4 regions of the Arthrobacter sp. TJ-236 genome follow, and region 1 is predicted to be linked to each of the others. Evidence: riboswitches for the same ligand, from Rfam matches in the RefSeq annotation. Region 1 holds a riboswitch; each other region holds the start of a gene.
What was found. Region 1 has a riboswitch for S-adenosylmethionine ahead of sfnG (dimethylsulfone monooxygenase SfnG). Riboswitches for the same ligand answer to the same signal wherever they lie in the genome.
Positions count from the first base shown of each region.

Region 2: another riboswitch for S-adenosylmethionine. It lies ahead of AC4D16_RS09535 (LLM class flavin-dependent oxidoreductase); the one in region 1 lies ahead of sfnG (dimethylsulfone monooxygenase SfnG).
Region 3: another riboswitch for S-adenosylmethionine. It lies ahead of AC4D16_RS07510 (MetQ/NlpA family ABC transporter substrate-binding protein); the one in region 1 lies ahead of sfnG (dimethylsulfone monooxygenase SfnG).
Region 4: another riboswitch for S-adenosylmethionine. It lies ahead of AC4D16_RS11455 (bifunctional o-acetylhomoserine/o-acetylserine sulfhydrylase); the one in region 1 lies ahead of sfnG (dimethylsulfone monooxygenase SfnG).

Region 1 covers NZ_JBZCNI010000003.1:432,315-439,273, reverse strand. Annotated here, with positions in the region: gene AC4D16_RS14285 (type I restriction endonuclease subunit R) at 1-3,069, opposite strand, end outside; gene AC4D16_RS14280 (glycoside hydrolase family 6 protein) at 3,187-4,512, opposite strand; SAM riboswitch class I at 4,753-4,856, shown strand; gene sfnG (dimethylsulfone monooxygenase SfnG) at 4,861-6,006, shown strand; gene AC4D16_RS14270 (O-acetylhomoserine aminocarboxypropyltransferase/cysteine synthase family protein) at 6,006-6,959, shown strand, end outside.
Region 2 covers NZ_JBZCNI010000002.1:165,890-172,848, forward strand. Annotated here, with positions in the region: gene AC4D16_RS09500 (acetamidase/formamidase family protein) at 1-871, shown strand, start outside; gene AC4D16_RS09505 (SDR family NAD(P)-dependent oxidoreductase) at 929-1,690, shown strand; gene AC4D16_RS09510 (alpha/beta fold hydrolase) at 1,772-2,605, opposite strand; gene AC4D16_RS09515 (TetR/AcrR family transcriptional regulator) at 2,702-3,280, shown strand; gene AC4D16_RS09520 (GNAT family N-acetyltransferase) at 3,392-3,697, opposite strand; gene AC4D16_RS09525 (SpoIIAA family protein) at 3,731-4,129, opposite strand; gene AC4D16_RS09530 (SDR family NAD(P)-dependent oxidoreductase) at 4,258-5,016, shown strand; SAM riboswitch class IV at 5,113-5,224, shown strand; gene AC4D16_RS09535 (LLM class flavin-dependent oxidoreductase) at 5,261-6,649, shown strand; gene AC4D16_RS09540 (methionine ABC transporter ATP-binding protein) at 6,777-6,959, shown strand, end outside.
Region 3 covers NZ_JBZCNI010000001.1:1,591,269-1,598,227, forward strand. Annotated here, with positions in the region: gene AC4D16_RS07485 (tetratricopeptide repeat protein) at 1-428, shown strand, start outside; gene AC4D16_RS07490 (pyridoxamine 5'-phosphate oxidase family protein) at 524-1,183, opposite strand; gene AC4D16_RS07495 (MarR family winged helix-turn-helix transcriptional regulator) at 1,264-1,734, shown strand; gene AC4D16_RS07500 (hypothetical protein) at 1,778-1,996, shown strand; gene AC4D16_RS07505 (aminodeoxychorismate lyase) at 2,088-2,966, shown strand; SAM riboswitch class IV at 3,537-3,654, shown strand; gene AC4D16_RS07510 (MetQ/NlpA family ABC transporter substrate-binding protein) at 3,835-4,722, shown strand; gene AC4D16_RS07515 (methionine ABC transporter ATP-binding protein) at 4,789-5,817, shown strand; gene AC4D16_RS07520 (methionine ABC transporter permease) at 5,817-6,476, shown strand; gene AC4D16_RS07525 (hypothetical protein) at 6,570-6,761, opposite strand; gene AC4D16_RS07530 (dihydrofolate reductase family protein) at 6,869-6,959, shown strand, end outside.
Region 4 covers NZ_JBZCNI010000002.1:612,018-618,976, reverse strand. Annotated here, with positions in the region: gene AC4D16_RS11465 (hypothetical protein) at 176-418, opposite strand; gene metX (homoserine O-acetyltransferase MetX) at 528-1,667, opposite strand; gene AC4D16_RS11455 (bifunctional o-acetylhomoserine/o-acetylserine sulfhydrylase) at 1,674-2,990, opposite strand; SAM riboswitch class IV at 3,067-3,183, opposite strand; gene AC4D16_RS11450 (VOC family protein) at 3,302-3,943, shown strand; gene AC4D16_RS11445 (DUF1540 domain-containing protein) at 4,045-4,332, opposite strand; gene AC4D16_RS11440 (CPBP family intramembrane glutamic endopeptidase) at 4,466-5,263, opposite strand; gene AC4D16_RS11435 (allantoate amidohydrolase) at 5,372-6,589, opposite strand; gene AC4D16_RS11430 (siderophore-interacting protein) at 6,713-6,959, shown strand, end outside.

The DNA of each region.
Region 1 (6,959 bases):
ATGCAGAAGCTGAAGAACTGCTATCTGATCCTTGTGCTCCTCAAGGAAGTCCCGCCACGACGAGATGCGGGACTTCGCGCCCGTATCCTCCAGCACCGGCTCGGCGCTGATCAGCTCGTCGGCGTTGACCTCGTCGAAGACGATGTCCTTTGCACGGCGGATATCGAGAATCCTCTTCCGCAACTCGGCGTTGGCGGCCAACGGTTGCACTCCAGAGCGCAGCAGCTGACCCACGGCGTCTTCGCCGCCCTGTTCACGCGCGTTCTCGACCGCATCGTTGTCGGAAGCAGCGGCTAGACCCTGCACAATCTCCCGCAGGGTCACGCCGCCGGAAACGTCCGCGATCTCGGCCGCCTCGCTCGGCTTGAGCTGGATGGCGAGGCGCCCGAGCCTAGCAGCGAGGGTGGACACCTCGTCCGGCGTGATCGTCAGAGCACCGGCCTTCTCGAGGAGCCTCTCGAGCGACACCGGCTTCGCGGCTCGGTCCATGGGGGTTGCGTCTACAAGCGGCGACTCGGTCACTCCCACCGCGTCGACGATCACGAAGCGATCCTTCGTAAGACCGGGCTGCGCGTCGGGAGTCACCGCCGCGTAGGTGTCTTCGTCCATGGTGCGTGAGCCGCGGCCCTTCATCTGCTCGAAGTACACCGCCGAACGTACCTCGCGCATGAAGAACACGCACTCGATCGGCTTCACATCGGTGCCGGTCGCGATCATGTCCACAGTCACTGCGATCCGAATGGTGGGGCTGGTCCGAAACTGCTGCAGGAGTTGCTGGGGATCGTTGCCCTGGCTCCTCGAGCGGTAGGTGATCTTCACGGCGAAATCCTGGCCCTTGCCGAACACCTCACGCGCCTGCTGGACGATCTCGTCCGCGTGATTGTCATCCTTGGCGAAGATCAACGTCTTCGGAACGTAGCTTCGCCCCGGGAAGATCTGCGTGTAGAGCCGATCCTTGAAGGTCCGCAGCACCAGACGGATCTGGTCCTTGCCAATGACCGTCCGCCCGAGTTGCTGCCCCGTGTAGGAGAAGTCCTCCTCCAGCTCCTCGTACCGCTTGTGCCGGGTCGCACGGTCACGCAGCGGAACCACCGTGCCGGCCTCGACGGTCCCACCCTGCTCCGTCATCCGGGTCTTGATGCGGAACACGTTGAACGGCACGTTGACGCCGTCGGCCACGGATTTCTCGTACGGGTACTCACTGACGAGATTCTGGTCGAAGAAACCGAGCGTCTGTTTGGTCGGCGTCGCTGTGAGGCCTACAACAGGCGCATCGAAGTACTCGAGCACGGAACGCCACTTGCCGTAGATGGAGCGGTGACACTCGTCCACGATGATGAGATCGAACGTCTCAGGCGGCAGCGATGCGGAGTAGGTGACGTCGACCGGCAAGGCCGGCTCGCCGTCGTCGTTCTCGTCATCCTCGGCGTCTGCCACAGGCAGGTCCTCGCCCTGAAGCATGCGGAACAGGCGCTGGATAGTGGAGATGGCCACACTGCTGGAATCGGCGACTGTGCGGCCTGCCAATCGCTGCACCGGGAAGACCTCCCCGAAACGGCGACCATCATCGGGGGTCTGGTAGAGCGAGAACTCGCTTTCCGCCTGAAGCCCCAGATTGTTGCGGTCCACCAGGAACAGCACCTTGGAGGCACCAGCGTGCTTGATCAGCCGATAGGCGGCGGTCACCGCCGTGAAGGTCTTCCCTGCTCCGGTGGCCATCTGCACCAGTGCCCTCGGATGGTGATCCTTCAGCGACATTTCAATGCCCCGTACGGCCTCGATCTGGTTGGGACGCAGTCCCTCCTCGATCAACCCCGGCATCCCGAGGAGTCGCGCGCTGAACGTCGGCTGCGCGGGTGCTGCATCCGCCTGGTCCATCCACTTCCGCATGGTCTCTGGGCGGTGGAAGCTGAAAACCTCTCGCGACCGGGCGTCCGGATCCAGCAGATTCGTGAACCTTGTTTCGGCACCGGTCGATTCGTAACAGAACGGGAGCGGCGAGTCCCGCCGCCACGTTGCCAACTGAGCCTCGGCCGGAAGCCCGGACGCGTACTTCGACGTCTGCCACTCCACCCCCGTGAGTGTCACGCCCTCCTTCTTGGCTTCCAGCACGCCCACCAGCTTCGCGTCCACATACAGCAGGTAGTCCGCGTATCCCGACCTCAGCTGGAACTCACGAACCGCCACACCGGGCGCAGCCATCGGGGCGAGGTCCCGGTAGTCCTGGATGACCCAGCCGGACGCACGAAGCATTCGGTCGATGTTCCTGCGGGCCTGCACCTCGGATAAGGGACGGGGTGCACGTGCCCTCTCGATGAAGGCCTGCCGTGCGGCGACGGTTGGCCTGTCCGGCGTCTCAGTCACAAGAGGTTGCGCCGCCTGCAGCGCGGCCAGCTGGCTCTGCAGCTTCGAAAGCTCTGCAGCGGCGGCGGCCTGCTGCTCCAGTACGACGGCGAGCCGTGACTCAGCATCCTCCCGCGCCTGCACCTCCGCTTGCGCAACGGAGGTGGCGTTGTCCAGCACTGTCAGCGCGTCCGCGAGCTCCTGCTGGCTAGCGAGCAACTGGCGGTCGATGACGGTCTGCTGCGCTCTGTCCTCAGAGGTCCCCGCAACCGGATTCTGGGTTGACCTCGGCGGCACGAAGGTGCGAACGGATCGGTCGCCCGTCACCGCCCGATACAGCAGATCGCCGAGATCCCAGCACGCCCGCAGGGCTTCCAAAGCGAGTCGGGTACTGAAGAGGTGGCTGTGGGTCGCGTCGTTGCCGGTCCTTCGGATGGTGTGCAGAGCGGTGATCGGACCAGCCTGCAGCACTCCGGCGGAGGCGAGCGCGCTGATGCGGTCCACCTGCTTGGTGCTGGCGACAACGGTGCTGGTCCGGCGAAGCAACTGCTCGGTCAGTACCTCACCGAATTGGCGGCACTTGATCAATGCCCCGTTGGGATCGGTGTAGATGGTCCCTTCGGCGCCCGCGCCGTAGATTGCGAGAAGGGGTTCGATCTCCTCTAGCGCGCCGAAGTTCGACGAACTCCTGGCAACGCCAAGGATCTCCTCACTGATGTAGGACACGCGCTTCCCCCTGAGCCTCGCTGCTTCCCAGTCGAGACTACCCAACTGTGCACCTTCAGCGCGTGCGCGGGAGGAAGGTCTCCACGCAAGCAGGTACACCACCGCCTTGACCGTCAACTACCGCCTGGTCGTGGGACCGGCGTTCGCGATGAGCCCCAGGGCCTGCTCCGGAAACCAGGCTCCCGCCGAGGGGTCGATCCGCCCCCAGGCCGGGTCCACGCCGCCGCGATCCAGCCCGCGCGTGCACCGCCCGTCGGACTCCCCCGGCACCTTGATCCACAGGAAGGCATCTGCGAGCGGGTGGAGGGTCGTCGTCGTCGGCTTGTAGCCCAGTCCGCGCCCCGGAGGGTTGCACCACGTCTCGGCGTCGGGGTAGGCCCCTGCCTGCGGAGCCCAGGCTCCCTTGCCGTTGCGGCTGGTGTCCACCACGAAGTGCGTCAGCGGCCGGGCCGCCGTCGGCGCTCCCGCCGCCTGGTCCACGTTCGCGGTGTACCAGGCGTCGGTCTTACCCCAGGTACTGACGTCCGTGGGAGAGGCCGGGTAGTACTGGCCCGCGCAGTCCGTGTACCGGCCGAGGCGGGTGCCGCCGTCGGCCGTGTTGGTGGCGTAGTGGATGCACTTCGACACCCAACTGCCGTAGCTGAGCTGCTTCTCCGTGGTCTCGAAGTGGGACACGTTGAGGAAGAAGCCGTCCGCCTTCTGCACGCCGGCCTTCACGAGCCGGCTCACGGAATCGCCGACGTCCAGCCAGCCACTGTGGCCGCCGTCGAGGTACACGGTGGCCCGCGGCAGCGCCGAGAGCGTGTCCACGGCATAGTTCAGGAGCGCATAGCGCTCGGCCGCAGCTGTCGCGGGTGATGCGGTGGACGGCGCGCACCAGTCCTGCGTACCCCGTACGTCGGTGTGCCACGGGATCAGATCGAGCCCGTCCGGCTCCAGGATCACGAGTGCGGGGCGCTGGCCGATTCCTGCTGCAAGGCCGTCGATCCACCGGCGGTACTCTGCGGGGCCGAGCGCGCCCCCACCCGAGTACTGGGAGCAGTCGCGGAACGGCAGGTTGTAGGCCACGAACACGGGAATCTGGTTCCTCGCCGCGGCTGCCGTGGTGGTGCTCTGCACCTGCGCGGTGACGGACGACGGCGTGCCACCCACCAGCCAGCTGGCGGTGGGAGTGGCGATCATCGAGCTCAACCTGGCGGCCTGCAGCAGGTTGCCGCTCGTCCGCAGGCCGTCCACCTGCCGCTGCGAGTCCGCGGCGTGGCCCTGCTTCGGGGTGTAGAACCCCATACCCGGGTAGGGCGCGAGGACGGTCGGCGCGCTGATGCCGGTGACCGGAGGAGCTGCGACCGCGGCTGGGCCGGTCAGGAGGGTGGCTGCCGTGATGGCAGCGCAGAGAAGGGCGAATTTCCGGGCGCGCGACGGCACCGTGGTGAGGCGTTTCATGGTGTTCCTCGAGTGGGACGTGTCGATGACGGGTGAGCCTCTCAACCCCGGCTGGAGGCGCTCCCAGCACCATGAGGAGCGACGGCGACAGCAAAGTCAACGTGCTCGGGCGCGTCCTCGCATGACGCGCGCGAACTTGCGTGATTCCTGCGCGGAACCGGCACGGTCGCTGCATCGAGAGCCTCTTCGTGGGGAGACACATTGTTTGGATCCCCCCGGAGCGGCTGTCAGACTCGGGAGTGACCATCCCGAGCGGCTGAGAGATCTGGCTCACTGACGCCGCAGCAACCCTGGCCTCCGCGTACCGCGGCGACAGTAGGGTGCTACTGCCAGACCGATGGAGGATCCATGAGCGTCGCAGACCTGTCCACTCCCCTGAAGTTCGCCTACTGGGTGCCCAACGTGAGCGGTGGCCTGGTGGTCTCGACCATCGAGCAGCGCACCAGCTGGGACTTCGAGTACAACCGGGATCTCGCCCGCATCGCGGAGAACGCGGGATTCGAGTACGCGCTCTCGCAGACCCGGTACGCGGCGTCCTACGGCGCCGACAAGCAGCACGAGGCCACGAGCTTCTCCCTCGCCCTCCTCGCGGCGACCGACAAGCTGAAGGTGATCGCCGCCGTCCACCCCGGCATGTGGCACCCGGGTGTCCTCGCGAAGTTCATCATCACGGCCGACCACATCTCGAACGGTCGCGCCGCCGTGAACATCGTCTCCGGCTGGCTGAAGGACGAGTTCGTGAACTTCGGCCTCGAGTGGCTGGAGCACGACGAGCGCTACGTCCGCACCGAGGAGTTCATCCGCGTGCTTCGCGGCCTCTGGACGGAACAGGGCTACAGCCAGGCGGGGAAGTACTACGACATCAAGGACTTCACCCTGAGCCCGGCCCCTGTGGACGTGCCCGGCCGGCCGCACCCCGAGATCTTCTTCGGCGGCAACTCGACGGCCGCCCAGGCCACCGCTGGCCGCGTGGCCGACTGGTACTTCTCCAATGGCAAGGACCTCGAGGGGTTCAAGGAGAACATCGCCGGCGTGCAGGCCTCCGCCCTCGAGGCGGGCCGCCGTTCGCGCTTCGGCCTGAACGGCTTCGTGATCGCACGGGACTCCGAGAAGGAGGCGCGCGAGACGCTCCGTGAGATCGTCGCGAAGGCGCACCGCCCGGCCGTCGAGGGGTTCCGCGACGCCGTCCAGGAGGCGGGCGCCTCCACGAAGGACGGCAAGGGCATGTGGGCTGACTCCTCCTTCGAGGACCTCGTGCAGTACAACGACGGCTTCCGGACGCAGCTCATCGGCACGCCCGAGCGGATCGTCGAGTACAAGAAGATCGGCGTGAACCTCTTCCTCACGTGCTACCTCCACTTCCAGGAGGAGGTCGCCGCGTTCGGCCGGGACATCCTCCCGATCGTCCGCGAACTCGAGGCGGACGCCGCCCGCAAGGCCGGCGTCGACTTCGCGCTCCCTCCCACCCTCCAGACCAGCAAGGCAGGCTTCTGATGGCTGACCGCTCCTTCGGCTTCCGCACCCGCGCGCTCCACGCCGGCGGCACTCCCGACGCCACGCACGGCGCGCGTGCCGTCCCGATCTACCAGACGACGTCGTTCGTGTTCAAGGACACCAATGACGCCGCCAACCTCTTCGCGCTGCAGAAGTACGGGAACATCTACTCCCGCATCGGCAACCCCACCGTCGCGGCCTTCGAGGAGCGCATCGCGTCCCTCGAAGGCGGTATCGGTGCGGTGGCGACGGCGTCGGGCATGAGTGCGGAGTTCATCACCCTCGCGGCCCTCTGTCAGGCGGGCGACCACATCGTCGCCGCCTCCCAGCTGTACGGCGGGACGGTGACGCAGCTCGATGTCACGCTGCGCCGGTTTGGCATCGAGACCACCTTCGTTCCCGGTACCGATCCGGCCGACTACGCCGCCGCCATCCGCGAGAACACCAAGGCCGTCTACGCCGAGGTCATCGCGAACCCCTCTGGCGAGATCGCGGACCTCGCCGGGCTGGCGAAGGTGGCCCACGACGCCGGCGTGCCCTTCATCGTCGACTCGACCCTCAGTACGCCGTACCTCGTGCGGCCCATCGAGCACGGCGCGGACATCGTGATCCACTCCGCCACCAAGTTCATCGGCGGGCACGGCACCACGCTCGGCGGAGTGATCGTGGAGAGCGGGCGGTTCGACTGGGGCAACGGCAAGTTCCCCATGATGACCGAACCCGTGCCCTCCTACGGCAACATCCAGTGGTGGGCGAACTTCGGCGAGTACGGCTTCCTCACGAAGCTGCGCACCGAGCAACTCCGCGACATCGGGCCATCGCTCTCCCCCATGTCTGCCTTCCAGCTCCTGCAGGGCGTGGAGACCCTCGCGCAGCGCCTCGACGAGCACCTCGAGAACGCCCTCGCCGTCGCACGGTGGCTGGAGGCGGATCCGCGCGTCGAGTACGTCAAC
Region 2 (6,959 bases), on a different contig from region 1:
GACCTCGGTGGACGACGTCTCGGGCGAGAAGGTGGACCTCAACTTCGTGAACCCGCAGACCGGGCCGTTCTACGTGGAGGGCGCGGAGCCGGGGGACACCCTCGCCCTGCACGTCGTCGATCTCACGCCCGCGCGGTCCTACGGGGCCTCGGCGACCATCCCCTTCTTCGGCGGGCTCACGAGCACCGACCGCACGGCCACGCTGCAGGACCCGCTGCCGGACATCACCTGGATCTACCACGTGGACACCGAGCGCCGCACCGTGGGGTTCCAGTCACGCCACGGCGATTTCGAGGTGGCGCTGCCGCTCGAGCCGATGCTCGGGACCGTGGGTGTGGCCCCGCCCGGGGGAGAGGTGCGCTCGAGCCTCGTGCCCGAGCGGTTCGGCGGCAACATGGACGCGCCGGACGTCAAGGCGGGCACCACGGTGTACCTCGGTGCGAACGTGGAGGGCGCGCTGTTCTCGATCGGCGACGGCCACTACCGGCAGGGTGAGGGCGAGGCGTGCGGCACGGCGGTCGAAGGGGCCATGCACTCGACCATCATCGTGGACCTCATCAAGGGCGGAGCCCCGGCATGGCCGCGGCTGGAGACCGACTACCACTGGATGGCCGTGGGCTCGTCCCGGCCCATGGAGGACTCCTGGCGGATCGGCCAGGTGGAGATGGTGCGCTGGTTCGGCGACCTCTTCGGACTGCACCACCTCGACGCCTACCAGCTGCTCACGCAGACGGCACTGGCGCCGATCGCCAACGCCGTGGACGCCAACTACAGCGTGGTGGTCAAGGCGCCCAAGGCGCTGTTCCCGGCGGCCGACGCCTACGGCGGGCTCCACGCGCACCTGCGCCGCGAGGCCGCGGCCCTCCGCTGACCCGACCCTTGATCCGCCTGCTCACCCGCCCGGCCACCCCCTTCCGAAAGGCACACCATGGACCTGCACCTGGACGGCATCACCGCCGTCGTCACCGGCGGTACGAAGGGTATCGGCCGCGCCATCGTCGAGTCCTTCGCGGCGGAGGGCGCGCATGTCGCGTTCTGCGCGCGCAACGCAGCGGAGGTCGCGGCGACGGAGCAGGCGTTCGCGTCGTCGTCGGGCCGGGTCTCCGGGTACGTGCTCGACGTCGGTGACGGCGCGGCGGTCGCTGCCTGGGTGGAGGCCGTGGCGGCGGACTTCGGCCGGATCGACGCCGTGGTGAGCAACGTGAGCGCGCTCGCCATCGAGGACACCGAGGAGAACTGGGAGGCGAGCCTGCGCGTGGACCTCCTCGGTACGGTGCGCCTGGTAAAGGCGTCGCTGCCGCACCTGGCGAACAGTCCGACGCCGTCGATCACCGCGATCTCGAGCGTCTCCGGACGCGAGGTGGACTTCGCGTCCGGTCCCTACGGCACCGTGAAGTCCGCGCTGATCGGGTACATGGCCGGGCTCGCGTTCCAGCTCGCGGGCCAGGGCATCCGCGCGAACACCGTGTCGCCGGGCAACACGTACCACGAGGGCGGGGTGTGGCAGGGCATCGAGAGCGGCAACCCGGACCTGTTCGCCACGGCCCTCGGGCTCAACCCCACAGGCCGCCTGGGTACCCCGCAGGAGGTGGCGGACGCCGTCGTGTTCCTCGCCAGCCCGCGCTCCAGCCGGACCACCGGTGCCAACCTGCTGATCGACGGCGCACTCACGCGCGGCATCCAGTTCTGACGTCCACGCACGGCACACGCGTGTGACGTGACCACGACGGGAGGGGCGCCGGACGAACCGGCGCCCCTCCCGCTCGTGCGGCTACTTCGCGAGGAAGGGGAGCAGGATCTCGTTGATCTCGGCGCCGTGCGTCCACAGCATGCCGTGCGGTGCGCCCTCGATCTCGACGTACTCCGCGGCAGGCAGGTGCTTGGTGAACTCGCGGCCCGTGGAGTCGATGGGCAGGATGCGGTCCTCGGTGCCGTGGGCGATCAGGGTGGGCACGGTGATCTTGGCGATGTCGGCGCGGAAGTCGGTCAGCCAGGAATCGACGACAGCGAAGGAGGCGTACCAGGACGAGCCCGCTGCCACGTTCCAGGCCCCCCGGAGTGCTTCCTCGCTGAGGCGGTTGCCGAGGTAGACGTCGGTGTTGAAGAAGTCCTTGTAGAAGTTCGTGAACCAGGCGTAGCGGTCCTCCATGGCGGCCGAACGGATGCCGTCGAATACCGTCGAGGGCACGCCGGCGGCGTTGTCATCGGTCTGCAGGAGGAACGGTTCGAGCGAGGCGAGGAAGACGGCCTTGGCGACGCGGGCCTCTCCGTAGGTGCCGATGTAGCGGCCCACCTCACCCGTGCCCATGGAGAATCCGACGAGGACGGCGTCCGTGAGGTCGAGGGTCTCGAGGACCGTGTTGAGGTCAGCGGCGAAGGTGTCGTAGTCGTAGCCGGTGGTCGGCTTGCTGGATTGCCCGAAGCCGCGGCGGTCGTAGGTGATGACACGGTAGCCGGCGGTGAGGAGGGCTGCGGTCTGCTTCTCCCAGGAGCCGCCGTCGAGCGGGTAGCCGTGGATGAGGACGACCGGCTGACCGGTGCCGTGGTCCTCGTAGTAGAGGTGGAGATCCGTGCTGTTCTCGGTGCCGACCTTGATGAAACCCATGACGTGCGTCCTTTCCTCGAGCGGTGAGAACGGTCGTTCTCTCCTGCTGATCACAGAGTATAGAACGATCGTTCTCAAAACAAGTAGAATGGCTGGATGATTTCCGACGACGTGCGATCACGCATCATCGCGAGCGCCGATGAGCTCTACAACGCCCGAGGCATCCAGTCCGTGGGCATGGACGAGCTGCGCACGGCGGCCGGTGTCTCGCTCAAGCGGCTGTACCAGGAGTTCCCCTCGAAGAGCAGCATCGTGATGGCCGTCCTCGAGCGGTGGCACGCGTCCTGGACGGACGGGCTGGACGCCAGGGTCCGCCGCGCGTCCACCCCACGGGACCGGCTCCTGGCGATCTTCGACTACCTGGCCGAGTGGTTCGGCCAGGACTCGTTCCGTGGGTGCGGCTTCATCAACAGCTTCGCGGAACTGGGCGCCGTGAGCCCGGACGTCGCCGAGTACGCGCGGAAGCACAAGGAGTCCTTCCAGCGGTACGTCGGTGAGCTCGCGCAGGAGGCAGGGGCGCCGTCGCACCTGGCTCCGCAGCTGTCCATCCTCGCGGAGGGAGCGCAGACGACGGCGGCGATCGCCGGCACCGCTAGCGCGGCGGACCACGCGCGTCAGGCGGCCGAGGTGCTGATCGATGCGGCCCTTCCGGCGGGCGGACGCAGCTCGGCCTGATCCCGAGCGCGCGCGGTGTTATCGGATCGACGCGGCTCGGCCTGATCAGTAACGCGGGCGGCGCCGACGGACAGGTTCCACTCCGTAGGGGGCCGCGGAGGTTCGTCCGGCTCAGGCGGAGCGGTCGGTGAGGTCCTGGTATTCGGGATGGTCGTCGATGAACGCGGCCACGAACTCGCAGCGGGGCACCACCGTGAGGTTCTGCGATCGGGCGTCGTCGAGCGCGTGCCGGATCAGGACACTGCCGATGCCTCTGCCCTCGAGGTCCTCGTCGACGACCGTGTGCGTGAAGACGATCGTGTCACCCGAGCGCTCGTAGGCGGCGATGCCCGCGGGGTTGCCGTCGAGCATAGCGACGTAGCGGGTCTTCGCGCCGTCGTCGCTGACGGAGATGTCGTCCTTCGTGTGCTCACTCATGGTCCCGACTCTGGCATCGACGAGCGCCGGTGGTCAACGCGCCGATTCCTGACCGGCAGGGGACTCGTGGTGGGTGGCGACGGCATCCCGACCGGGGGCATCGACGAGCCAGCTCAGGGCATCGGCCTCGGAGGAGAAGTACCGGGATGTCGTGGGGGAGCGGTGCGCGAAGCCGGACATCACCTCGTCCACGGCATCCTCGCCGACGATGGCCACGCGGCTGAAGCCGGTGTACGAACTCATGCCCACCCGTGCCTCCGGGGTGATGCCCGTGATCCCGTGCATGTGGACGAGGAGAGGCAGCGCCGTGGGGCCGTGGTGCTCGGCGAGGGCGCGGGCGGCAGCGACGGCGACGGGGTGGGTGACCTCCACTCCGCGTCGCCACCGCAGACGGAGGAAGCCCCTCTCGAGGTGGGTTGTGAACGGTTCCATGACATCCTTCGGCACGCGGAGGGGCAAGTGGTGAGCCAGCCTAGCAAGGGTGACTCCCACAATGGCGGGAGTATCCACAGGTGCACAGGGCCGACGTCTGGAGCCGTGCAGGTTGTAGCGTCAGGAGCATGACGCTGAGCATCCTGGTCACCGGCGCGAGTCGCGGCATCGGCGCCGGCATCGCCGTCGAACTCGCAGGCCGCGGGCACCGCGTGGGCGTGCACGCGGGCCGGGACGTCGACGCCGCGGAGTCGGTTCGCGCAGGTCTTCCCGGGGAGGGCCACGCCGTCGTCGTCGGTGATGTCGCGGACCCGGAGGCCTGCTCCCGCATCCTGACGGACGCCGTCGGTGTACTCGGCGGGGTCGACGTGCTCGTCAACAACGCCGGCGTGTTCACTGCCCATCCGATCGATTCCACCTCCTACGAGGAGTGGCAGCGCGCTTGGCAGCGCACGCTCGCCGTCAACCTGACCGGCCCGGCGAACCTCGCGTGGCTCGTCGCGCGGCACCTGATCGAGCGCCCCCAGGGGCCCGACGGCGGCCGCCTCGTCGCCGTGGGCTCGCGCGGCGCCTACCGGGGCGAGCCGACCACGCCCGCGTACGGCGCGAGCAAGGCGGCGCTGCACTCCATGACGCAGTCGCTCGCGGTGGCACTGGCGCCGCACGGCATCCTCTCGGCCGCCGTGGCGCCCGGCTTCGTGGAGACCGCCATGGGCCGCACCGTGCTCGACGGCCCCGCGGGCGACGCCGTGCGCGCCCAGAGCGCCTTCAACCGGGTCGCGACGGCGGAGGAGGTGGCGCAGGCGGTGGCCTGGCTCGCCACCGATGCGCCGGTCTGGGTCAGCGGCACCGTGATCGACGTGAACGGCGCCTCCTACCTGCGGTGACCGCTGGTGACCCCGTCGCCGGAGCGGAGGTTCGTGACGCACTGTGACCCGGGAGGGTGGACGTCCGCGGAACACCCGGCCTAGGCTCGGACCCAGAATCACGAGTTCCAACGCAAAACCCTGGTTCGTTGGACGGCAACCCTCTCGCTGTAGCGGGGTGCCCCAGGTGAGGATTCGGTCCGGCTGAGCTGCCGGGCAAGTACGGCGCTCCCTCCACGGCAGTGCCTCGACACGAGGATTCTTCATGCCCGCTCCCGCACGGCACATCCGTTTCAACGCCTTCGACATGAACTGCGTGGGCCACCAGTCGCCCGGGCTGTGGCGGCACCCCGAGGACCAGTCCTGGCGCTACAAGGACCTGCGGTACTGGGCCGATCTCGCGCAGACGCTCGAGAAGGGTCTGTTCGACGGCATCTTCATCGCCGACGTGCTCGGTACCTACGACGTCTACGGCGGCTCCAACGAGGCGACCCTCCGGCAGGGCACGCAGACACCCGTCAACGATCCGTTCCTGCTGGTCTCCGCCATGGCCCTCGTGACCGACCACCTCGGCTTCGGCGTCACGGCAGGCACCGCCTACGAGCACCCGTACCCCTTCGCCCGTCGCCTCTCCACCCTGGACCACCTCACCAACGGGCGGGTGGGCTGGAACGTCGTCACGGGCTACCTGCCCTCGGCCGCCCGGAACATGGGCAACGAGGACCAGCTCGAACACGATGAGCGCTACGACCACGCCGACGAGTACCTCGAGGTCCTCTACAAGCTCCTCGAGGGGTCCTGGGAGGACGACGCCGTGGTCCGCGACCGCGCCACCGGCGTCTTCACCGACCCCGCCAAGGTCCACGACATCGGGCACGACGGCACTTACTTCACCGTCCCCGGCATCCACCTGAGCGAGCCGTCGCCGCAGCGGACCCCGGTGATCTATCAGGCCGGAGCTTCGCCCCGCGGCGTCCGTTTCGCGGCCGGCAACGCAGAAGCCGTGTTCGTCGGTGCGCCCACGAAGGCCATCCTCAAGGACTCCGTGTCCCGTATCCGGGACGCGGTGGAGGCGGCGGGTCGGGATCGCTACGCGGTGCGGATCTACACGATGCTCACGATCATCACCGACGAGACCGAGGAGAAGGCCCGGGCGAAGCACGCCGACTACCAGCAGTACGTCAGCTACGAGGGCGCCCTCGTGCTGCTGTCCGGCTGGCTCGGGATCGATCTCAGCATCTACGACCCCGACGAGCCACTCGGCAACGTCGAGTCGAATGCCATCCAGTCCGCCGTCGCGAACTTCCAGAAGGTGAACGACGACGGCGCCCCGTGGACGGTCCGCGACATCGCGGAATGGGCGGGGATCGGAGGGCTCGGGCCTCGGATCGTCGGCTCCGGTGCCCAGGTGGCCGACGAGCTCCAGGCGTGGGTCGACGAGACCGACGTCGACGGCTTCAACCTCGCCTACGCCATCACGCCCGGCTCCTTCGAGGACGTCATCACGCACGTGATCCCCGAGCTGCAGAAGCGCGGCGCCTATCCCACGGAGTACGCCGAGGGGACACTGCGTCAGAAGTTGTTCGGCAAGGGCGACCGCCTGCCGGAGGATCACCGCGGAGCGCGGTACCGACTCCAGCCCGTCCGCTCTTGAAGCGCACCTGACGCGCACCTGAACCGACGTCCGGCGCCGTCGTCCTGCGTCAACCTGCGGCACAGATTCCCGGCGCCGCCGTCCAGCGCCGTTCTATCGATCCACTCCGCCCTTTCCGAGGAACCCCATGATCTCTCTACGACACCTGACCAAGACCTATGGCCACGGAGGCACCGCCGTCACCGTTCTCGACCGACTCAATTTCGAGGTGCCCACCGGGCGCATCGCGGCCGTCGTCGGACCGAGCGGCGCGGGCAAGAGCACCCTCGCCCAGTGCATCAACCTGCTGGAGCGTCCCACCTCGGGGTCC
Region 3 (6,959 bases), on a different contig from region 1:
TGCCGATCCTCGCAGCGCATCCGCAGAATGCCCGCGTGCTCTACGAGGTGGCCGGCGCATACGACACCGCGGGGCAGGAGGAGCAAGCTCGCCCCCTCTACGAGGACGCCCTCGCAGCCGGGCTCGACGGCGACCTCCTCATGCGGTGCTCCGTGCAGTACGGCTCCACCCTGCGCAACCTCGGCGAGCTGGAAGCATCACGGGAGGTGTTCGCCCGAGCGCGGGCGGCCTTCCCGGACTCCCCGTCGCTCGGAGTGTTCGAGGCCATCACGCTGCACGCCCAGGGCAGGCCGCACGAGGCCGTCGCATCCCTGCTCGAGCTGCTGGCGGAGACCGCGCACACGCCCGACATCGAGCGCTACGCCGCGGCGATCCGGGCGAACGCGGCGTTCATCCGCACACTCGACGGCCATCCGACGACGGCGTAGCCCCTGCGACCTGAGCGAGCGGACATCCGCCGACTCGATTCAGGATCGCAGCAGCGCCTGGACCACGCGGAGTCCCCAGCTCGCAGTCGCGCGCGTCACGAGGCGTGCTCGCCGTCGTCGGCCCCTGACGCCGCGAGCCGCGAGCGCAGCGCGGCGTTCTCCGCCTCCAGGGCATCCAGCCGGCGCCGTATCGGGGCGGCGATCTCCTCGACCTGGCGGCGCGTGTACTTCGGCTCGATGTGCTGCGGGCAGTTCCAGTCGAACGCCTCGACGGTGACGATCACGGCCCGCTCGACGACGGCGTCGTAGCCGTCGACGGCAAGGGACGCCACGAGCTCCGGCTCCTCGTCGGCGAAGACCACCCTCGCGGTGCCGAACAGCTTCAGTCGCCTGCGCCCTGCGTAGTCCATCGCGATCAGGGACACCCGGCCGGAGCCGCTCAGGTTCCCCATGGAGACGTACTGGAGGTTCCCACGGAAGTCGGCCCAGGCCAGTGTCCGCTCGTCGAGCACCCGCAAGAAGCCGGGCGGGCCGCCGCGGAACTGGACGTAGGGCCAGCCCGTCTCACCCATGGTCGCGAGATAGAAGCCGTCCCGTTCCTGGAGGAAGTGCGTCACCGTCCGCGTCAGGGTGTCAGCATCCGCCCGCCGCCGTGCCTCGGTTGCGCGCCGGCCGAAGAACGCAGCGCTCCCGTAGCGCTCCTGTACCTCCTGAACTGCGGGAGTGAAGGCGATCCCGGCAAACTGTCCGCTCATGAGGGGCCTCTCGGTGGCTGGTTCGATGTATAGTATCCTAATAGTTAGTGCACGAACAATATTCCCGACAGGACTCCCCCATGACTCCTCAGAACGACGACGACCTCCTCCTCGAGCGGCAATTGTGCTTCGCGCTCTCCGTCGCCTCCCGCAGCGTGATCGGTGCCTACCGGCCGGTCCTCGAGGACCTGAACCTCACCCACCCGCAGTACCTGGTGATGCTCGCCCTGTGGGAGGAGAGCCCGCGGACGGTCCGATCCATCGGCGACGCCCTCGCCATGGAATCGGCGACGCTCTCACCCATGCTCAAGCGGCTCGAGGCCCTCGGCCTGCTGACGCGCACCCGCGTTCCCGGCAACGAGCGTGCCCTCGCGGTGGATCTCACCGCGGCGGGGACTGCCCTCCGCGAGCGTGCCGTCACCGTCCCGACCACCATGATGCAGCGCCTCGGCCTGAGCCGTGCCCAGGTCGACGCCCTGAACGACGCGATGCACGGCATCATCAGCGCCACAGGGACCACGTTGCCCGGTCGCCCGGCGCGCACCCCGTGACGCCTCCGATCCCCCGGCACCACCCGACAGGAAGGACACGACGATGAGCGAGAAGGAACCCTTCTCGGCCCGCTTCATGGCGGCGACCGGCAAGCTGAGGATGTTCTTCGGGCCGGCGCAAGGCGGCTCGACGGCGGGGCCGATCGTCTACCAGGACGACGAGGCGCACCACCGCCGCCAGGCCGAGCTCGAGCAGTGGACGGTGGTCAGGAACCCGGACGGCTCCACCTACCTGACCCCCCGCAAGCCCACGGAGGACTAGCGACGCCCTGCCCTTGCAGCGGGCGCCGAACGGCTGTGACGCCGCACCGGCCTCCGCTGATCGGCGGGAAGCTGCGGATACGCTGTCCGTCATGACAGTCCTCGTGTTCCTCGACCCGGCACATCGCGACGGCAGGGTCGTCGACGCGACGCAACCACAGCTCATGGCCACCGATCTCGGAGCCACGCGCGGCGACGGCATCTTCGAGTCGATGCTCGCCGTGGACGGGGCACCGCGTAAGGAGCAGGCACACCTGGACCGGCTGGCGTCGTCGGCCGCGGCCCTCGACCTGACCGTGCCCGACGCCGACGCCTGGGGCCGTGCCATCCGCACCGGGCTGCGCGAATTCGCTGCTGCCGAACCCGAGCGGACCACCGCCGTCGTCAAGCTGATGGCCACGCGCGGCGTCGAGGGCTCGGGGCGCGCGACGGCGTGGGTCCAGGTGGCGCCGGTGCCCGCCGCGACCGCCCGGCAGCGCGAGGCCGGCCTGAAGGTCCTGTTCCTCGAACGCGGGTACGACAGCACCGTCGCGCAGCGCGCGCCGTGGCTACTGATGGGCGCCAAGACGCTCTCGTACGCCGTCAACATGGCGGCGGTCCGCTACGCCAAGGCGCAGGGCGCCGACGACGTCATCTTCACCTCGTCCGACGGCAAGGTGCTCGAGGGCCCGACGTCGACCGTTCTCCTCGCCTATGACCGCGACGGCGTGAAGACCCTGCTCACCCCGCAGCTCGAGAGCGGCATCCTCGCCGGGACATCGCAGAGCGCGCTCTTCGCCGCGGCGAAGAGGGAAGGCTGGGAGCTCGGGTACGGCCCGCTCGAGCCGCACCACCTCCTCGACGCCGACGCCGTGTGGCTCATCTCGAGCATCCGGCTGCTCGCTCCCGTCCTGTCGCTCGATGGGCAGGAGCTGCGCACCTCAGCGGCGCTGACGGCGGAACTGAGCGATCTCGTGGACCGCTTCGTCTGACCCACTCGGGAGCGGGCTCTGCAGTGCTGTTCGGCGATCTACATGTTTGGTTGATTCGACCGACCAGAGTTCAGAGGCGCCGATCGGTGGTTCGTCGGGATCTGGGTCGCACGAGTGACACCTGCGACATCGAAAGGCCGTTGGTGTCAGGCTGCGCCAGGAACGATGAAATCTGCTCGCTCTCGCGTGTTGTCCCGTTCGAAGTCGTCTTCCTCGATCAGCCAGCGATGCTGAAGATCGCGGTGAGTATCTCCGTCGCGTTCCGATCCCCTGCGCCGTCGCTCGAATTCATCACCGGCTCAATCGCGCTGTTGGTAGGCGGCGTCGTGCCCTCAGTAGGCGGTGCGACACCTGATCCTCGAATCGATCCCACCAGCCGGAGACCGGAGGTCCTCCACACCTCCATTGTGGCAACTGCTTCAACATCTGGTCCTGACGCTCGGCCGTCAGCCCTTGGTCACGCATCGCTGAGGGTGCGCTGGCGGCCCGTGCTCGATGTGGCGCTGCATGACGCTCCTTCCCCCGGCCTTTTTGACCCGCCGCACTCCGATGTCCTAGCGTCGTCCTAGCAATCATGAGTTCCAGCCACAGGCCCTGGCCGGTTGGACAGCAACCCTCTCCCGTAGTGGGGTGCTCCAGGTGAAGATTGGGCCGCCGGGTCAAGTCCCCCGGTTGGCAAGTACGGCGTCGTGCGGTCCTCCGAGGGGTCTTGTCCCTGGAGGGACCGCCCAACGCTCAGCCCAGAACAGCGAGCGTGTCACCTCAAAGTCATTCCCATCCCGTCGCTGCCCCGTCGGCAGCGCGCCCTCCCTCGTCACGCCCCCCTGCAGTTCCGCGGTACCTCCGCGCCATCTCGAAGGACACACCCATGATCACCTCACGCAGGCTGCTCGCCGCCGCCGCCGTCCCCCTCCTCGCCCTGACCACCGCCTGCGGCCTCTCCGGCGGGGACTCCGCCGGTGGCTCCGAGACCGTCCGCATCGGCGTCGTCGGCGCCAGTGACCCCGAATGGGCCACCTTCACGCAGGCCGCCGAAGACGAAGGCATCTCGGTGGAGATCGTCGACTTCGCCGAGTACACCCAGCCCAACCCCACGCTCTCCGAGGGCGAGCTGGACCTCAACCAGTTCCAGCACCTGGTGTACCTCGCGCGCTACAACGTCTCGAGCGACTCCGACCTCGTGCCCGTGGGCTCCACCGCCATCTACCCGCTGGGCCTCTACTCAACGCAGTACGAGTCCGTCGAGGACATCCCCGACGGCGCCACCATCGCCATCCCGAATGACGAGTCGAACCTCGCGCGTGGCCTCCTCGTGGCGCAGTCGGCCGGTCTGCTGACCCTGCGCGACGGCGGCAGCGCTTTCTCCACGATCGACGACGTCATCGCCGAGGAATCCCGCGTCACCGTCACCACGCTGGATGCCGCGCTCACCCCGACGTCGCTCCCCGACGTCGCGGCGGCCATCATCAACAACGACTTCGTGCAGGACGCCGGCCTGAGCTTCGACGACGCCATCGCGCAGGACGACCCGAGCGATCCCGCGTCGGCCGCTTACGTCAACGTCTTCGCATCCCAGAACGAGGAGAAGGACAACGAGACCTACCAGCGCCTCGTCAGCATCTACCAGGACACACAGGCCGTGCTCGACGACGTCCAGGAGACCTCCGGCGGGACCGCCGAGTTCGTGAAGGTTCCCGCCGAGGAACTGCAGTCCACCCTCGAGCGCGTCGAGGAAGACACCCGCGCCCAGGGCTGACCGCCCCCCCACCCGCCGACGGCCGGCCGCACCCCGGCCGGCCGTCGGCATGTCAGAAAGGCGACCATGCCGCTCATCGAACTGCGGAACGTCACCAAGAGCTTTCCCGCGGCCCGCCGGGGCGATCCCCCGATCACCGCGATCGACGACGTCAGCCTGGACATCGAGGCCGGCGAGATCTTCGGCATCATCGGCTACTCGGGAGCGGGCAAGAGCACACTCGTCCGCCTCATCAACGCCCTGGAGAGCACCACGTCGGGCGAGATCGTCGTCGACGGCCAGCAGGTCACCGGCGTCCCCGACCGCAGGCTGCGGAAGCTGCGCCTCGACATCGGCATGATCTTCCAGCAGTTCAACCTCTTCAGCGCGAAGACCGTGTTCAACAACGTGGCGTACCCGCTGCGCGTGGCCGGCAGGAGCCGGGACGAGATCCAGGCCCGGGTCACCGAGCTGCTCGCCTTCGTGGGCCTCGCCGACAAGGCCTCCGCCTACCCGGAGCAGCTCTCCGGCGGGCAGAAGCAGCGGGTGGGGATCGCCCGGGCACTGGCCACCTCGCCGAAGATCCTGCTCGCGGACGAGGCGACCTCCGCACTCGACCCCGAGACCACGCACGAGGTGCTCCGGCTCCTCCGCCGCGTCAACGAGGACCTCGGCATCACGATCGTGGTCATCACGCACGAGATGGATGTCATCCAGACGCTGGCCACCAAGGTGGCCGTCATGGACCGGGGGCGCATCGTGGAGCAGGGCAACGTGTTCGACGTCTTCTCCGATCCGCAGGAGGCTTCATCCCAGCGGTTCGTCGCCACCGTGGTGCGAGGCATCCCGGCGCCGGACGAACTCGCGGCGCTCCGCGAGCGCCACGCCGGGCGCATCGTGACATTCTCCTTCCGCGACGGCGACGCCTCCCAGGCCTCCGTCTTCCTGGAGCTCGCCTCCGCCGGCGTCGAGTTCGAACTGATCTACGGCGGCATCAACGACATCCGCGGCCGCGCCTTCGGACACCTCACGCTCGCCCTCACCGGACCCGACGCCCAGGTGGACGCCGCGCTGGCCGGCCTCGCCGCTCGCACCACCGTGAAGGAGCTCTCCTGATGGACGACCTCATCCCCCTCACCCCGCAGCTGTGGGAGGCCACGTACGAGACGCTCTACATCGTGGGCCTCAGCCTGCTGTTCGGCGGGCTCGGCGGCCTGCTGCTGGGGCTCGGCCTCTACACCACGCGGGCCGGCAGCATCCTCGGGAACCGGCCCGTGTTCGGTGTGCTGAACCTCGTGGTCAACATCTTCCGGCCCATCCCGTTCATCATCTTCCTCGCGGCGGCGCAACCCCTGGCGCGCCTGGTGACGGGCACGGGCATCGGGAACAGCGCCATCATCTTCACGCTCTCCCTCGCGGCGGCCTTCGGGATCAGCCGCATCGTGGAGCAGAACCTCCTGACGGTCCAGCCCGGCGTCATCGAGGCGGCGCGATCGGTGGGTGCCGGCCGCCTGCGGATCATCCTCACCATCCTCATCCCCGAGGCCCTCGGTCCGCTGATCCTCGGGTACACGTTCATCGTGGTGGCACTCGTGGACATGTCCGCGGTCGCGGGCGTGGTGGGCGGCGGAGGGCTCGGCAACTTCGCCATCCAGTACGGCTACCGGCAGTTCAACCCCGTGGTGACCTGGGCGGCCGTGATCGTGATCATCATCCTCGTACAGGCCGTGCAGTTCCTCGGCAACGGACTGGCTCGGAGAGCGTTCCGGCGCTGACGGGCCAGGCGGCTCGCGACAGCCGTTCCGGAGTGATTGCGGATGCAGGTCGTGGTGCCGCGAACCTCACCGACCGACTCCGGAGAGTAGTGGCTAGTTCTCCTCCGGTTCGGCCGTGGGCGTGCCGAGGCTCCACGGCTCCTCGGGCTCCAGGGACTCCGCAGCCTGGACCGTGTCCACTTCCCACTGCTCGGAGGCCTCCGTCAGTGGATGGCGGACCGGATTCCGCTCGCCCGCATCGTTGAATTCCGGGTAGGGCAGCGGATCGTTCTCGGTGCTGGTCATTTCCCGATCCTACTCACCACCCCGTGACCTCCCCGTGGGGCGCCAGTCTGGTCCGCTCCGAGGTCCTGTGCTATCCGCGCGACAGGCCCGCGTGTGATCCTGGGTCGATGCGACCTCTGCGCTATTCGATCAACGTCTCGCTCGACGGCTGTGTCGACCACACGGCCGGCACCGTGGACGAAGAGACCCATCACCACG
Region 4 (6,959 bases), on a different contig from region 1:
TCTTAGAGGAACCGCGGGCGGAGGAGGGACTCGTCATCCTCCGGCACGGGCCTGACGCTCCGACCGATCACGAGGCGGCTGACGCCTCACAGGAATGACCGGTCGGGTTGTCCCCGACCGGTCATCATGGCAGTGCAATCGACGTGCGCAGTGCCGCCAGCGAACCCCGTGCCGCTCAGGCGTCGAGGTCCACCTCACCGTTGGCGACGGCGTCCGCGCAAGCGCTGAGATCGGGCCCGGGCTTGAAGTCGACGAACTGCGGCTGCAGCTTCGCGAAGAGGAACTCGTACACCTCGTCGCGGGTCTTGCCGTCCATGGTCTCGACGGCTTCACGCACGGCGCCCTGCAGCGCTCGGTCCGAGTCGAGGAGGATCTTGTCGCGTGCTTCCTGGTTCCAGCCGATGGTGCTCAGTTCCATGAACAGCTCCTTGTGCGTCGTGGTGCGGTCCCGCCCCTGAATCCTAAGCAGGCTTAGCTCCCAGCCTAGGTGCCCGCCGCAGGAAACCCAACCCGCGATCCTCCGACGGTCAGCCTGCGTAGAACGCAGCCCCCAGGGCGGCTCCCACCTGGTGGATCTGCGTGAGGAAGGCGTCGTGACCGATGGGTGAGGAGATGGTGTGCACGGGTACCTCGCCGGGCAGTCCGGCCGCGAGGCGTTCGGATTGCACGGGGAAGTAGAGCCGGTCGGAGTCGACGGCCGCGACGAAGAACCGCGCGGTGGCCCGCCCCAGGGCCTCCTCGAGGCTTCCGCGCCCCCTGGCGGCGTCATGACTCATCAGCGCTTCGGTCAGCACCACGTAACTGTTGGCGTCGAAACGGTCCACCAGCTTGTCCGCCTGGTGGTCGAGGTAGCTCTCCACGCGGTAGCGGCCGCGCTCCGTCGGCAGGACACCGCCGAGCGGCTGCTCGTCGCCCTGCGCCGCACGGCCGAAGCGGACGTCCAGCTCGAATTCGGAGCGGTACGTGATATGGGCGATACGCCGCGCGATTCCCAGCCCGCCGTCCGGGTGCGGGCCGTCGTAGTAGTCGCCGTCACGGTAGGCGGGATCGAGGCGGATCGCCTGCAGCTGCGCCTGGGCGAACGCTATCTGTTCGGCCGAGCTGGCTGCGGTGCAGGCGATGACCGCGCATCGTTCCACGCGCTCCGGGAACACGAGGGCCCACTCCAGGGCGCGGGCGCCGCCCATCGAGCCGCCGAGCACGGAGTGCCAGCGCCCGACGCCGAGGAGGTCGGCGAGCAGCGCTTCCGCGCGGACTGAATCGCGGATGGTCACGAACGGGAAGCGCGAACCCCAGGGCGTGCCGTCCGGGGCGAGGCTGCCCGGCCCCGTCGAGCCGTAACATCCACCCAGCATGTTGACCGACACCACGAAGTACCGATCGGTGTCCACCGTGCGGCCCGGACCTACCAGGCCGTCCCACCAGCCGTCCTCCTCGGACTCCCCCCGCGCCACGTGCGAGCTGCCGGTGAGGGCATGCTGCACGAGGACGGCGTTCGAGGCGTCACTGTTGAGCCGTCCCCAGGTCTCGTACGCGAGGTGCACCTCGGGCAGCACTCCCCCGGTCTCGAGGTCCAACGGGCCGATCGACGCGACGCGGAGGATTCCGTCTCCGGCGGGATCGGCGGCGTCGGCCGCGGGCCTCAGGACAACAGGGGGGTGGGTCACGGGTGGTCAGGCTCCTTTGGCGGCGCGGAACCCCGCGTCGAGGTCGGCGAGGATGTCGTTGATGTTCTCGAGGCCCACGGACAGCCGCACGAGGCCGGGACGCACGCCCGCGGTGAGCTGCGCCTCCGCGCCGAGCTGGCTGTGCGTCGTCGACGCCGGATGGATGACGAGCGAGCGGACGTCACCGACGTTCGCCACGTGCGAGTGCAGTTCGAGTCCGTCCACGAACCGCGTGCCCGCCTCGTGCCCGCCGGCGATGTCGAAGCTGACGATCGCGCCGGTCCCGTTCCGCCCGTACTTCCTGCCGCGCTCGTACCAGGGACTGGACGGGAGGCCGGCGTAGGCCACGCGCTCGACGTCGTCGTGGGCCTCCAGCCACTCGGCGACCGTCTGCGCGTTCTGGACGTGCCGCTCGATCCGCAGGCTGAGCGTCTCCAGCCCCTGCGCGATCAGGAAGGCGTTGAACGGCGACACCGCGGCCCCGAGGTCCCGCAGCAGCTGCACGCGTGCTTTCAGGATGTAGGCGAGGTTGGCACCGAGGGCGCTGCCCACCCCGAGGTCACGCGCATAGACGAGTCCGTGGTAGCTCTCGTCGGGGGTGTTCAGGCCGGGGAAGCGGTCCGGGTACCGCGCGAAGTCGAAGTTCCCGGAATCGACGATCACGCCGGCGATGGCCGTGCCGTGCCCGCCGAGGTACTTGGTGGCCGAGTGCACCACGATGTCCGCACCCCACTCGATGGGTCGGATCAGGTAGGGCGTCGAGAGCGTGTTGTCGACGATCAGCGGGAACCCGTGCTCGTGGGCGACCGCGCTGATCCCCTCGAGGTCCAGGACGTCCTGGCGCGGATTGGAGACCACCTCGCCGAAGAACAGCTTGGTGTTCGGCCTGATCGCGGCGCGCCACTGCTCGAGATCGTCCGGATCCTCGACGAACGTGGTCTCGATACCGAACTTCCGCAGCGTGTGCTTGAAGAGGTTGTAGGTTCCGCCGTAGAGGCTCGGGCTCGCGACGATGTGGTCGCCCGCCTCCGCGATGTTGAGCACGGCGAACGTCTCCGCGGCCTGGCCCGAGGCGAGCAGCAGGGCGCCGACGCCGCCCTCCAGGCTGGCGATCCTCGTCTCCACCGCCTCCTGGGTCGGGTTGCCGATACGCGTGTAGATCGGCGCGAGTTCCGTCAGCGCGAAGCGGTTGGCGGCACTCTCCGCGCTCGGGAAGACGAACGACGACGTCTGGTAGATAGGGAGCGCGCGCGCCCCCGTTGCGGAGTCCGGCTCCTGGCCGGCGTGGATCTGGCGTGTCTCGAAAGACCACTCGTTGGACATGATGCTCCCTGTAGGAAGGGGCCTCGCTCGTGTCCGGAACCTGCCGACGTCTCGCCCAGGTCACCGGGCCGTCACGGGCCCGCGCTTGCGCGACGCCGGTGCGGCGTCGAGCCTGGTCTTCACCCGGGGCACCCCACCGCGGTTGGAGGGTTGCCGGCCAGCAAGCCGGGGCTTCGTGCTGGCACTCATGACCTGACTCCATGGAAGCGCACGGCCCCGCAGGAGGCAAGCCGTATGACACTTCGTGAAGGGACGAACGAGTAAGGCGAACCTAAGTCGAGACGTGGATCACTTAGTGCCAAGATATCGGCATGCGCCTGGATCATGTGTCGTACGCCTGTGAACCCGACGGTCTCGCCGCCACGGCAGAGCGGATCTCGACCAAGCTCGGGACGGACGCGGTGAGAGGCGGTGTGCATCCCCGCTTCGGTACACGGAACATGATCGTGCCCCTGGTCAACGGCCAGTACCTCGAGGTCGTGGAGGTCCTCGACCACCCCGCCTCGGACAAGGCCCCCTTCGGTCAGGCCGTCCGCGCCCGCTCCGAAGCCGGAGGCGGCTGGATGGGCTGGTGCGTCGCGGTGGACGATCTCGGTCCGTTCGAGGAACGCCTCGGACGCAGCGCCGTCCCGGGCAACCGCAAATTTCCCGACGGCCAGGAACTCTCCTGGCAGCAGATCGGCATCAAGGGCCTCATCGCCGATCCGCAGGTGCCCTACCTCCTCCGCTGGGACGAGGGTACCGAGGCCCTGCACCCCTCCCTCGCGCGTGCCGCATCGGTGAAGCTCGACTGCCTGACCATCGCCGGCTCGTCCGAGCGCGTCACCGAGTGGCTCGGCACGGAGGTCGAGGAGACGCTCGACGGCGTCCAGGTCCAGTGGATCGCCCCGAACGGCACGCCGGGCGTCATGTCCGTGACGTTCGAGACCGCCCACGGGCGGGTCGAGATCTAGCACGCAGCACCCTGCTCAGAAGAAGCTCAGACGAAGCTCAGACGAAAGGGACCGGCCGACGGCCGGTCCCTTTCTGTGTTCGTCAGTGGTTCGGCGCCGGCTCAGGCGTGGGTATAGGTCAGGCAGTCGGCGGCCTCGGCGCCGGGACCGACCTTGACCGCGGGTGCCGTGCACAGGAGATCCGCGTTGAACGAGCACTCCGAGCGCTGGCACGCCCCGACATGGGCGAGCATCTTCGGCAGTCCGCCGCTGATGGACGTGTCGATGAACGTGGCGCACGAGGCGTGCTCCTCGCTCCCGGACACCGTGATGGCGACCGCCGTGCAGCCGTCATGGTTGAAGGAGCAGTTGTGGACACTGCATTCGGAGACACTGGTGACGACGCTCATGATTCCTCCTGGGGGTGCGGCGGATCCTGACGGCGGAATCCGTACTTCTGCGGAATGAATTCACGGTAACACCGGTAATTGCGAATAATTTAGTCATGATTTGTGCGCGATAAAAGAAAAGGTAAGCCTTGGCTCAGCTACCTATTCCGATGGCCGGGCCGATCAGGGCGAACCCCACGAACCCGGTGATGTCGATCAGCGCGTGCGCGATCACGAGCGGCATGACGCGCTTGGTGCGCGTGTAGAACCAGGCGAAGAGCAGCCCCATCATCACGTTGCCGATGAACGGACCGAACCCCTGGTACAGGTGGTAGCTCCCCCGCAGGAGGGCACTCGTGATGATGATGGCGGGCGTCGACCACCCGAGTTCGCGCAGACGCAGCATGAGGTAGCCGACCACGATGACTTCCTCCAACACGGCGTGCCGCACCGCGGAGAGCACCAGCACCGGCACGGTCCACCAGTACTCGTCGAGCGCGGCTGGGACGATCGCCGTCGTGATGCCGAGAGCGCGGCCGGCCGCGTAGACGCCGAGCGTGCCGACGCCGATGATCCCGGCGAGGCCCACACCGAAACCGAAGGTCCTCAGCGGGCGGTCGAAGGTGAACCCCAGACGCCGGAAGGCCGATGTCCCCTGTCCGCTCAGGAGGAACAGCACCAGGGCGACCGGCACCAGCGCGAAGAAGATCCCGAGCAGCTGGTAGGTCAGGTCGATGTACTGGCGGTCGTCGAGCACCGGGTTCAACGTGGTGGTCTGTGCGGCCAGGGGCCCGCGGGACAACTTGTCCACGAGGCTCACGACGGCGTAGACGCCCGACTGCCCGAGCGAGAGCCCGAGCACGATCAGCAGTTCGGCCGTGATCCGGCGTCGCGGCGGCTGGACCGTCGGGACGGAGGAGGGTCGATCGGAGGAGCGTCGGTCGGTGGACATGGCGCCATCATTCCAGCGGCGGCTGGTGTTTCCCAGCGCGGCGGCACCGGAGCAGGCCCCCGATCCCGGCGGCCCAGGCGCGTGACACCTATCGACCGGACGGCGACGTCAGAGCAGGTCCTCGAGGACGTCCGCGAGGGCGATGGCTCCCGCGTCGGCGTCCTCGCGCTCCACGAACTCCTCGGGCGAGTGGCTGATACCCGTGGGATTGCGGACGAACAGCATCGCGGTGGGTGCGATGCTGCCGAGAATGCCGGCGTCGTGTCCCGCGCCCGTGGGGAGGGTCGGGGCGCCGGGGAAGGACCGGCCGAGCGCGAGGCCGAGCGTGCGCTGCAGGGCCCCGTCGAACCGGACGGTCCCGCTGCGGGATTCCTCGGTCAACGTGGCGCGGCAGCCCTCGAAGGCGCAGATCTTCTGCGCCTGACCGTGGATCCTCTCGATGAGCTGTGCGGTCACGGCGTCGTCCTCGTGACGGACGTCGAGCCAGAGGTCCACGCGGGAGGCGATCACGTTGGTACCACCTGGGACGGGTTGGAGCCGCCCGACCGTGGCGCGGGCGCCGTCCTGCTCGGCGGCGGCCTTCCGGGCGGCGAGGACCACCTGCGCGGCCGCGATCATGGGATCAGCGCGATCCGCCATGAGCGTGGTGCCGGCGTGGTTGCCCTGCCCGGTGATCGAGAGGCGCCAGCGTCCGTGGCCGATCATCGAGGAGCCGATGGCGACCGCGGAGTCGAGGTCGATCAGCCCGCGGCCCTGTTCGACGTGGAGTTCCACGAAGTCGCCGATCCTGCTGATGGCCTCCTCGTCCCGGCCGAGGTGGTCGACGTCGATGCCCGCGCTCCGGGCGGCGTCGGCGAAGGTGGTGCCGTCGGCGTCCGTCAGGGACCGCACGTGACCGGCGTCGAGGGACCCGGTGAGCAGCCGCGACCCGAGGCAGGAGACCCCGAAGCGCGAGCCCTCCTCCTCGGGGAACACGGCGACGGCCAGCGACCGGTGGGGCTGCACCCCTCGCTCGCGCAGGAGGTCGACGGCGACGAGGGCCGAGGCGACGCCGAGCGGACCGTCGAAGGCTCCCCCGCCCGGCACGGAGTCCAGGTGACTGCCGGTGACGAGTGCGCCGTCACGCCGGTCCGTGGCGTCCCACCACGCCCAGAGGATGCTGTTGCGGTCCGTCTCGACCGTCAGACCGCGTGCCATGGCTTCCGCGGCGAACCACTCGCGCAGGCTCAGCTCGGCACCGGTGAACACGCCGCGGGAGTACCCGCCGCGTGCCGGGTCGCGGCCCACGTCGCCTATGGTGTCGAGGACCGAGGAGACTGTCTGCACGGCGCTGCCTTTCTCCGGAGGATGAGGTCCCAGCATTCCACGAGGACGGCCGCGGGCTGCCCGGGACTGCCCGGACAGGCTTGTTAGGGTGAGTGGAGCCCACCGCGAAGGAAGCCCCGCCCCATGGCCCTCCCCCCGTCCGATGCGACGCGCAAGCCCCCGCGCCCGCAGGCCGTCCTGTCCGTGATCGAGACGCTGTGGCTGAGTCCGCACCTGGTCCGCGTGGTCGCGGGCGGGCCGGGATTCGCCGAGCTCCAGCACTGCGATGCCACCGACATGTACGTGAAGCTGCTGTTCGCGAAGCCAGAGCTCGGGCTGACGCCCCCGTACGACCTCCCCGCACTCAAGGACCGGCTCCCCTCCGGCGACC